3 regions of the Pseudoduganella aquatica genome follow, and region 2 is predicted to be linked to each of the others. Evidence: riboswitches for the same ligand, from Rfam matches in the RefSeq annotation. Region 2 holds a riboswitch; each other region holds the start of a gene.
The links. Region 2 has a riboswitch for cobalamin ahead of KT882_RS30440 (TonB-dependent receptor plug domain-containing protein). Riboswitches for the same ligand answer to the same signal wherever they lie in the genome.

Region 1 (3,268 bases), 550 kb from region 2:
GCGGCCATGCCCTGGTTCAGGTCATAGCCGCTTTCCCGCAGCATGCCGGCGAGTACAGGCCGGGCGCGCGCATCGACCAGGTGCACCGGACCGGCGGACTCGCGCAGCTTGAGCACCTGCACATAGCTGGCACAGAACGGGCACTCGCCGTCGTACACAATCACCAGGCCGCCGGGATACTCAGCCTGCAAGGCCGATACGATATTCATTGTGATAGACCTTTCGCTTCAGGGCGCCGCTGTCCGGGTCGAGACATACCGACTCTACCACCAGCCGATACGCGTCCACGCTGCGCATGTCGACGCCCGCAAATGCATGCTCCACCGACGGCGCGCTCCAGAAATGATGGGGGTAGAGCTGGTTCGACCAGCGCCCGTCCGGCCCCGTCTTGCCGAGCACCTGGCGGTGAAAGCCCCGGATAAAGGCCGACAGCGCCGCGCCGTTCCAGGCCGCGCCTGCAGCGGGCGCCGAACTGCTGAAATCGCAGCGGTAGGACTGGCGCAACACGGCGGAGGACAAGGTGCCGCCGTTGGTGGCCGTGGGCAGGTAGTTCCCCGGCGGCAGGCCAAAGCTCATGTGCGCTATCGGATAGGAATAAAAGCCGAACGCGGTCGACGGCACCCGCGCTGTGCCGCCGTCCTTCTGCATCACTTCAAAATACACTTCGTTGACGGCCAGGCTGTCATACCAGCCCAGCCTGGCGACATGCGCGAACAGCGGCGACAGCGCAATGGCGAGCGCGCCCGCGGCGCCCGTGCGCCAGTTGAACGCGCTGCGCGGCAGCTGCGACGCCGCAGCGATGATGGACAGGTTCACCATGAACCAGGTCCAGAAATTCGCGCCGACCAGGACAAAAATCCCGAGATGCATCAGGTCGAACAAGGCGAACTGCAGCAGCAGCAGGCGCCGGTTGGAGAACACCAGTATGGCCGACAGCTGGATCAGGAAAACGCCCACCGCGAACGGCCGCCCCACCAGCTGCAGCAGGCTGGACACCGCACCGGTAAGCGCCGTCCAGTCGCCCCATAGCAGCTGCTTGTTATGCAGCGCGATGTGATAGATGTTGCGGTTTTCGTTGTTCAGCACCCAGTCCAGCACACCGCCATCCAGGTTGCCCTTGGCCAGCGAGGAATAGAAATAGTTCGCGGCCTGCATGGCGATGGCGATGAACAGCACGGTCCAGTAGGGCGCCGCGCCAGCCAGGTGCTTGCGGCACGCAGGCCATGCGCGCTTGACCAGCTCCAGCGCAAGCAGCGATACGGCCAGGTAGGCCGGCAGCTGTATCAGCGGATAGACGTCGAGCAGCGTCTCGTAGGGAAAGCCGGTGATATAGCCCGCCGCATGCTTGATCCAGTAGACGTAGAAGCCGCAGTACAGCAGCCAGGCCGGGCGTTGCATGGCCAGCAGCGCCGCCAGTCCCGCGCTTAGCCATGCGGCGGACAGCATGAACTGGCTCCAGCCATTGAAGTCATGCGCAATCGCCGGGACCGAAGGGTAGAGCAGGATGCTGTAAAGGCCGCAGGCAATGCCCAGGCCGCGCATGAGCGTGCGCAGCGGCCGGGGCGCCGCTTCGTAGGTCATGCCGGACGCCGCAATGCAGAAGGCCAGCACGGCCAAGAGCGCCAGCAGCGTGGCGGAAGGATAGCTGCGCAGCAGGCCCAGGGCCAGCCAGTGGCCCTGTAGCAGGACGGCCAAAACACGGCCACCGCCAGCAGGGTGGGCCAGTTTGCGGCCGGTTCAATCTCCGCCCCGGGCGGGGCGATGGCGCTGCAAGTGGACGGTTTCATGGCCTACCTTTTCCATGCGGTGCAAAAACCATAATGCGCATGGTCGCGCGCGTCCAGCGCGACGAAGGGGTTTCATGACCTTGCTCAAATTTGTTCAATGTAGACGCCGGGTACGGTAGAATCGCGGCATTACGTGAATGGTGCCCTCCCGCTTGTCGGCTGGAGGGTGAAACGGGAAGCCGGTGACGCGCGCGATTTTCATTGCGGGCCAGTCCGGCGCAGCCCCCGCTGCTGTAAGCCTGACGACTTTGACCGAACGCCACTGTGCATTGCACGGGAAGGCAGGGTCAGGGAAGGATGAAGGCCAGCCAGAAGACCGGCCAGTCACGAAGATTGTGCAAAACCCGGGGTGTGGTTTTTCCTGTTTTCCTGCGCGCCTGGCGCGCAGTCACTGCTAAAGTTCAAATTGGGCACTTCCATACTCCTGCGGCTAGCCGCAGCGCTGCTGTGCGCCTGCGCTTGTGCGCACGCGCCTGCGGCCAATCTGTTCGCCATCGTCACCGAGCGCGCCGCGCCGGCCGCCATCGAGGCCGCGCACCGCCATCTGGCCAGCCATCCCGGCGACCGCATCGTGCTGCGCACGCCGGCCCAGTGGATGGCCGCCAGCGAACGAGACGCCGGCCTCTGGATCAAGCAGGCCGACAGCGTGCTGGCCGTGTCCTTGTTCGGCGACCCCGCGCGCCGCCTGAAGGACGCCTTGCCGCGCAACCTCCGCGCGCAGACCGCCGTGCTGGCCTTCAATGGCGAAGCGAGCCTGAGCCTGATGAGCCGCGACGGGCGTGCCAGCCTGCAGGCCTTTTCGCCGGACACGCTGCGCGAACTGTCCTCCGAAGCGCCGCCGCCCGCCGCCCTGAAAGCCGCGCAGGCCGACCCCGCCGCGAGCCGCTGGCTGGCGGCGCGCCAGGTTTGGCAGGCGGGCGGCGTGGACAACACGGCGGCGCTGTTCGCGCATCTTCTCAATCCGGCCATGAAGCTTGCGGACCCGCAGCCTGAACCAACGCTGCGCGTGCGCGTGGGCCAGCGCGAGCTGACCGATGCGCAGGCCTGGGGCAAGGCTGCGCAGCTCGGCCTGAAGGCGCAGCCCACCGTGGTGGTGCTGGACCTGTCCAATATGGATAGCGTGGTTCCCGCCGCCGTGTGCCGGCAGATTGAACAGCGCGGCCAGCCCTGCGTGCAGGTGCTCACGCGCTGGGGCGGCGCCTCGCGCGAGGCGCTGGAGCGCCTGCCCGAGCTGGTCGCACCGGCCCAGCCGGCGGCGCTGGTGGTGTTGCAGGACTTTGTGGTGGGCGCGGCCGAAGGGCGAGAAGCGGTCACCGAAGCGTTCAAGCGGCTCAATGTGCCGGTCTTCAAGGCCATCCGCCTGTCCGACCGTAGCGCCGTGCAATGGCGCTTGTCGCCGGACGGCCTGCCGCCGGACTCGGTGCAGTACCGCGTGGCGCTGCCGGAGCTGCAGGGCATAGGCCAGCCCATCGTGGTGGCGG
Region 2 (3,268 bases):
GGCCGAACGTGGCCAGGTGCGCGCCGCGCTTCAGGCTGTAGGCGCCGGCGTAGGAATCGGTCTTGCGGACCTTGCCCAGCGCAGGCGTGGTACCGGACACCACCTCTTCTTCGCGGTGGCCGAACAGCACTTGCAGGGTGTCTTCGCCGATGCGGATGTCATTCTGCCAGGTGGCGTCGGTCTGCTTGCTTTCGATGCGGCTGTAGGCGCTGGCCACGCCGGTGTCGGAGACCGAGGTGTCTTCTGCCTTGGCCACTTGCACGGTGCTGTGCCAGTTGGCTGCCAGCTGGTTCTTGCTGAACACGCCGATGTTGGACAGCTTGGTCTGGCTGCGCGTGTCGTAGCGGCTGGCGCCGCTGTCGAACTGGCCGTCGGTGCGGCTGTTCAGGAAAACCAGGCCCAGGTCATGGCCCTTGGCGACCTGGAAGCCGAACTGGCCGGAGGTGCTTACGCGGTCGTAGCCATCGTCGTCGGCGTTGTAGCTGGTGCTGCCAGGCTTGGTGGCGGAGAAGCCGTCCGATTTTTCCTTGCCGGCGCTGAGCGCGTAGCTGAAGCTGTTGTCGCCTGCGGTGGCGCCGAAGATGCTGGCGTCAAATTTGCGCGTCTTGTCGCTGCCGGCGCCGAGCGAGGCCGACACGGTCTGCGGGCCTGCGCCCTTTTTCGTGAAGATCTGTATGACGCCGCCTATGGCGTCGGCGCCATACAGGGAGCTCATGGGGCCGTAGACGATTTCAACGCGGTCGATCGCCTGCAGCGGAATGCCGGACCAGCTGGCCGTGCCGGACGACAGGGAGCCGATGCGCACGCCGTCCACCAGCACCACGGTCTGGTTGGCGTTGGCGCCGCGCAGGAACACGCTGGAATTGGTGCCGGGGCCGCCGTTGCGGGAGATCTCGATGCCGCGCTGGCGCTGCAGCAGGTCGGTGATGGAGCCGGCGCCGGAGCGCGCGATTTCTTCCGCGCCCAGGGTGACGATGTCGCTCAGCACGTCGCGCTGCAGCTGCGGCGAGCGGGTGGCGGTGACGATCACGCTGTCTGGGGTGATGGTCTGGGCGTGGGCAGGCGCGGCAACAGTCATCGAGGCGGCCATAGGAATAGCCAGCGCAAGCGACGTGGCGGCCGCATGCCGGATTACAGGAGAGCTCATATTATTTCTTTGTATAGTATGCAACCAGCCTACTTCCCCGTGGGCTGGATTGAACAGATGCGCGCAGCGCATCCACCTGCTTTGGCCGGTATCCGGGCTCGCAAGTTGAACTGTCTCACCTTCCCATGCAAAGCACAGTGGTCTTAAGGAGGCAGCTTGTCGCTGTGGGCGACACTTGTTTACCGTTGCGGGGGCAGCACACGTTGGCCGTTTTCCTTGTGGGGAGCGGCGTCGTGTTTCCCGTTTAACTGCGCGCATGGACATGCGCGCGGGCACCAAAACGCCGCCATTATATCGGCTTCAGGCGACAGCTTCCAAAATGACAGTTTCGCCGTAAGCGATTTTGTGCGGCGCGGCGGCGGCCCGCAGCGCGATTTCGTCGAGAGGGAGGCCGGCTTTCAGGCCCGCTTCAAGCGCCATCAGCACGCGGATGGTGCCGGCATGGCAGATGATGGCGGATTGCGGATGCTGGTCCTCGTGCTGGCGCTGGTCCAGCAGCTCCGCCCTGAACGCCGCCACGCGCGCCGCCACTTGCAGCACGTTTTCCCCGCCACCGGGACGGTAGTTCGCGAGGTCCGCCGCCCAGGCATCCACCTCGGCGCGCGGAATATCGTCCCAGCTGCGCAGCTCCCAGGCGCCGAAATCCATTTCGGCCAGGCGCGCGTCCAGCGTATGGGCGCCAAGGCGGCCTGCCAGCACAGCGCAGCGCTGCAAAGGACTGGCGTAGACAGGCGTCCCGGGAGGAATGCTGGCGCTGGCCAGCAGCGCGGTGTGCACGCGCACGATATCGTCCGGCGCTGCTGGCAGGTCGCTGCTGCCGTAGCAAACGCCCGGCGCCACCAGCGGTTGCGGATGGCGTACCAGGATCAGGCGCATCAAGCTTGCCATCCGCCGTGGCCCAGCCCGGCCAGCACGCAGAGATAGATCAGCACTTCGGCAAGTTGCTGCACCGCGCCCAGGCAGTCGCCCGTATAGCCGCCGATGCGGCGCTTGAATTTGCGGCCCAGCCAGACGGCGGCGGCCAGCGCCGCCAGCGTTGCCGCGCCTATGGAAAGCCAGGGCAGCCATCCCATCCAGCCGATGAGCGCCGCAGGCAGCGCGGCGCAGGCGCACGCAATGCTGAATTCCGCACCGCTCATTTCCTGCGCCATGGGCTTGGCCTTGCCCTCGGCGCGCGCGTATTCCATGCGCCAGATCAGCGAGGTGGCGGCTAGCCGGGAAAGCGGATGCGCAAGGAACAGCGCGGCCACCGCCACGGCGGGCGGCAGCATGGCCAGCGCCGTGCACTTCACCGCCAGCAGGCAGATGGTGCCGATGGCGCCATAAGCGCCTATGCGCGAGTCCTTCATGATCTCAAGCACGCGCTCGGGCGTCATGCCGCCGCCAAAGCCGTCGCACATATCGGCAAAGCCGTCTTCATGGAAGGCGCCGGTGGCGTAGATGCCGGCCGCCGTCGCCAGCAGCACCGCCACCGGAGCGGGAAAGACCCAAGCCGCCGCCGCATACACCGCCGCAGCGATGGCCGCCACCACCAGCCCCACGAGCGGGAAGTAGCGCGACGCATGGTGCAGCCAGGATGGCTCAAAGCCCACCCAGCGCGGAATGGGCAGGCGCGTGAAGAACTGCAGCGCGATAAAGAACAGGCGGAGCTGATGCATGGCGGCGCGGATTTACTCTGACTTCTCGCTGACCTGAGCCGACTCAAAGGTCGCCATCTGGTTCACGAAATTCACCGCCGCATGCAGCAGCGGCAGGGCCAGCGCGCTGCCGGTGCCTTCGCCCAGGCGCAGGCCCAGGTTCAGCAGCGGACGCGCGCCCAGGTTCTCCAGCATCAGCTTATGGCCGCTTTCGTCGGAGCAGTGCGCGAACACGCAGTAGTCGAGAATCGCAGGCTGCAGGCGCGCCGCAACCAGCAGCGCGCTGGTGACGATAAAGCCGTCGATCAGCAGTACCTTGCGCAGCTCGGCCGCCTTCAGCATGGCGCCCGCCATCATGGCGATCTCGAATCCCCCAAACGCCGCCAGCGCTTCCAGCGGCGCGGTGGTGCCGGCATGTTTTTCGGCCGCCGCTTCGATAACGCGCTGCTTGTGCAGTACGCCGCCGGCGGACAAGCCCGTGCCC
Region 3 (3,268 bases), 2.1 Mb from region 2:
GCACGGCGGACGTGGTCAGCGAGGCCGCGTCCGAGCCGGCGCCGGGTTCCGTCAGGCAGTAGGAGGCCAGCTTGCGGCCGGAGGCCAGGTCCCCTATCCATTCCTCCCGCACTTCGGGCTGCGCCCACTGCGCGATCATGGCGCTGGCCATGTTGTGGATTGTGAGATAGGCCGTGGTGGAAGGGCAGGCGCGCGCCAGCTCCTCGAACACCACGGTGGCGTCCAGGCGCGACAGGCCCAGGCCGCCCATGGCCTGCGGCACGTACAGGCCGCAGAAACCCAGCTCGCCCGCATGCGCAATGGTCTGGCGCGGGAAGATGCCCTCGGCGTCCCAGCGCGCCGCCTGCCCGGCCATTTCGCGCGCGGCGAACTGGCGCGCGGCGTCCTGGTAGGCACGCTGGTCCTCGTTCAGTTCGAAGTCCATGACGGCCTCCTTACTTGAGCGAGATGGTCGTGTTGACGCCCGCTGTCACGGCCGCGTCGTCGAACCAGCGCGCGGTGATGGTCTTGGTCTGGGTGTAGAAGGCCACCACCTGCTTGCCGTAGGGACCAAGGTCGCCCAGCTTGGAGCCGCGCGAGCCGGTGAAGGAGAACAGCGGCACCGGTACCGGGATGGGCACGTTGATGCCGACCTGGCCGGCGTCCACGTCCTCCTCGAAAGTGCGGGCCGCCGCGCCGGACTGCGTGAACAGCGCCGTGCCGTTGCCGTTCGGGTTGGCGTTGATGATGGCGATGGCTTCCTTCAGGCTGGCGGCGTGCATCACGCACAGCACGGGGCCGAAGATTTCCTCCTTGTAGACTGCCATCTCGCGCGTGACGCCGGAGAACACGGTGGGGCCGACGAAGTTGCCGTTCTCGTAGCCGGGCACCACGGGGCCGCGCCCGTCCAGCTCCAGCTTGGCGCCTTCCTCTATGCCCTGGCCTATGAGCTGCTGCACGCGGGCCTTGGCCTTGCGCGAGATCAGCGGGCCGATGTCGGCGCCCGGTTCCGCGCCGGCGCTGATCTTGAGCGTCTGCGCTTTCTTCACCAGCTCCGGCAGCCATTGCTGCGCCTCCCCGACCAGGATCACCACCGACAGCGCCATGCAGCGCTGGCCCGCCGCGCCGAAGGCGGCGCCGGCCAGGTTGTTCAGGGTCTGCTCGCGGTGCGCGTCCGGCAGCACGATGGCGTGGTTCTTCGCGCCCATCATGCACTGCGCACGCTTGCCCGCCAGCGAGGCGCGCTGGTACACGTGCGTGCCCACCGTGGTGGAGCCGACGAAGGAGACGGCCTTGATGTCCGGATGGTCGCAAATGGCGTTGACCACGTCCGCGCCGCCGTGCACCACGTTGAGCACGCCAGGCGGAATGCCGGCTTGCAGCGCCAGTTCGGCCAAGCGCATGGTCACCATCGGGTCCTGCTCGGACGGCTTGAGGATGAAGGTGTTGCCGCAGGCGATAGCCATCGGGAACATCCACAGCGGGATCATGGCGGGGAAGTTGAACGGCGTGATGCCGGCGCACACGCCCAGCGGCTGGTGCACGGTGTAGGTGTCCACGCCGCCGGCCACGTTGCTGGCCAGTTCGCCCATCTGCAGCTGGCCGATATTGGCCGCATGCTCCACCACTTCCAGGCCGCGGAAGATGTCGCCCTCGGCGTCGGCCAGGGTCTTGCCTTGCTCGGCGGTGAGCAGGGCGGCCAGTTCCGCCATGTGTTCGCGTATCAGCGCCTGGTATTTGAGGAAGATGCGGGCGCGCGCGCCGATGGGCGTTTTGCGCCAGGTCTGGAAAGCGGCTTTCGCGGCGGCGGCGGCTTGCGCCATTTCGTCCGGCGTGGCGTGCGGCACGCGCGCGATCACTTCCTGGGTGGCGGGGTTGACGACGTCGCTCCAGTGCTCGGTGCGCGACTCGACGAGGGCGCCGTTGATGAGGAGTTTGACGGTAGGGATAGCAGTAGCCATGGTGTGTCTTCCTTGATGGGCGGCGCGTGCGTCATTGCGCGTGTTGCGCCGCCAGTCTGCAAAAGTAAGCCGGACGGCGTCTTGCGCCGCGCGGCACCCGCCACGCGCCTTCCGCACGTGGCCAGACCCGGCGCCGCCATGGAGCGGGCGGCGCTGAAGATCAACAGGCCGGTATCCGGGCTTGCAAGTCTTGCTGCTTCGCCTTCCCAGTCTCGTGGACCAGTGGCATGGATGAAGCAGCCGCACTTGCCTACCGTTGCGGAGGCAGCAGGGGCTTGGGGGCGCACCGCATCGAGCGCGCCGACCACTTTCCCGTTTAACGCCGGACAAGAATTTGCCCGGCGCACCTGTTAAATAAAGATTAGCATAACAATTGACGTTTACGTTAACGTAATTTCATTTATCGCTTGCCGGGGACTTCAAGCTGCGCACGATGGCGTCGCGCAGGGTGAACAGATGGCGGTTGCCGTCAAACTCCGCTTTGGGTGAATTGCCGGTATGGACGATGATCACCCTGGCCAGCGGATCGATGAAGATGTTTTGCCCGTTCGTCCCCCAGAAAAACGATCTGCCCCCGGCCGCCTGCGGAATCCAGGTATGCAGGCCGTAGTAGGGCGGCCTGGGCGGCTGCGGCTTGTCCGGGCGGAGCGCGGTCATGGCTGCGATCCAGTCCGCAGGCACCACCTGCTTATCGCCGATCCTGCCCTGATTCATCACCAGGTAGCCCAGCCGGGCGTAGTCGCGCAAGGTGGCGGCGAACTGGCCTTGCACGCCTTCTTCGCCGTTCTGGTTCTTGATCCAGTGCGCGCTGCTTTCCGCGCCCATGGGGATCCAGAGCTTCTGCTCCAGGTAGCTGGTGAGATCCATGCCGACGCGCTGGCGCAGCATGGCTCCCAGCATGGCCGTCTGCGCGCCGTTGTACTGGAACTGCGTGCCGGGCGCCGACGAGCGTTCGCGCTTGCCACGCAGGTAGTCGCGCACGTTCTGCCGTGGCGACACCATGGGATTGGTGGCGCGGTTATCCGCTTCGGCGCCGGGTTCGAATGAATTGACCAGGGCGGCGCCCGAGGTCATCCGCAGCAGGTCTTCCACGGTGGCCGGGGCGAAGGCGCTGTCCTTGAAGTCGGGCAGTACCGCGTCCACGCGTTCGCTGAGCGAGAGCTTGCCTTCCGAGACCGCGATGCCGACCAGCAGGGCCAGCACCGTTTTGGACATGGATGCGGACAGCAGTTTGTCGGCGGCGCCGCCGCCTTGCAGGTAGCGTTCAAAGACGATGTCGCGGTCCTTCAGTATCAGCAAGCCGGTGGTGCAGAATTTGCCGAGATAGT

Region 1: linked by a shared signal. The riboswitch ahead of KT882_RS02295 (cobaltochelatase subunit CobN) and the one ahead of KT882_RS30440 (TonB-dependent receptor plug domain-containing protein) in region 2 are both predicted to bind cobalamin.
Region 3: linked by a shared signal. The riboswitch ahead of KT882_RS21130 (CoA-acylating methylmalonate-semialdehyde dehydrogenase) and the one ahead of KT882_RS30440 (TonB-dependent receptor plug domain-containing protein) in region 2 are both predicted to bind cobalamin.

The regions. Positions count from the first base shown of each region.
Region 1 covers NZ_CP086370.1:508,926-512,193, forward strand. The annotation lists gene KT882_RS02285 (DCC1-like thiol-disulfide oxidoreductase family protein) at 1-209, opposite strand, end outside; gene KT882_RS02290 (hypothetical protein) at 181-1,695, opposite strand; cobalamin riboswitch at 1,909-2,126, shown strand; gene KT882_RS02295 (cobaltochelatase subunit CobN) at 2,194-3,268, shown strand, end outside.
Region 2 covers NZ_CP086370.1:6,812,771-6,816,038, reverse strand. The annotation lists gene KT882_RS30440 (TonB-dependent receptor plug domain-containing protein) at 1-1,147, opposite strand, end outside; cobalamin riboswitch at 1,214-1,442, opposite strand; gene KT882_RS30435 (histidine phosphatase family protein) at 1,448-2,023, opposite strand; gene KT882_RS30430 (adenosylcobinamide-GDP ribazoletransferase) at 2,023-2,805, opposite strand; gene cobT (nicotinate-nucleotide--dimethylbenzimidazole phosphoribosyltransferase) at 2,818-3,268, opposite strand, start outside.
Region 3 covers NZ_CP086370.1:4,735,764-4,739,031, reverse strand. The annotation lists gene KT882_RS21135 (acyl-CoA dehydrogenase family protein) at 1-424, opposite strand, end outside; gene KT882_RS21130 (CoA-acylating methylmalonate-semialdehyde dehydrogenase) at 435-1,940, opposite strand; cobalamin riboswitch at 2,090-2,306, opposite strand; gene KT882_RS21125 (serine hydrolase domain-containing protein) at 2,337-3,268, opposite strand, start outside.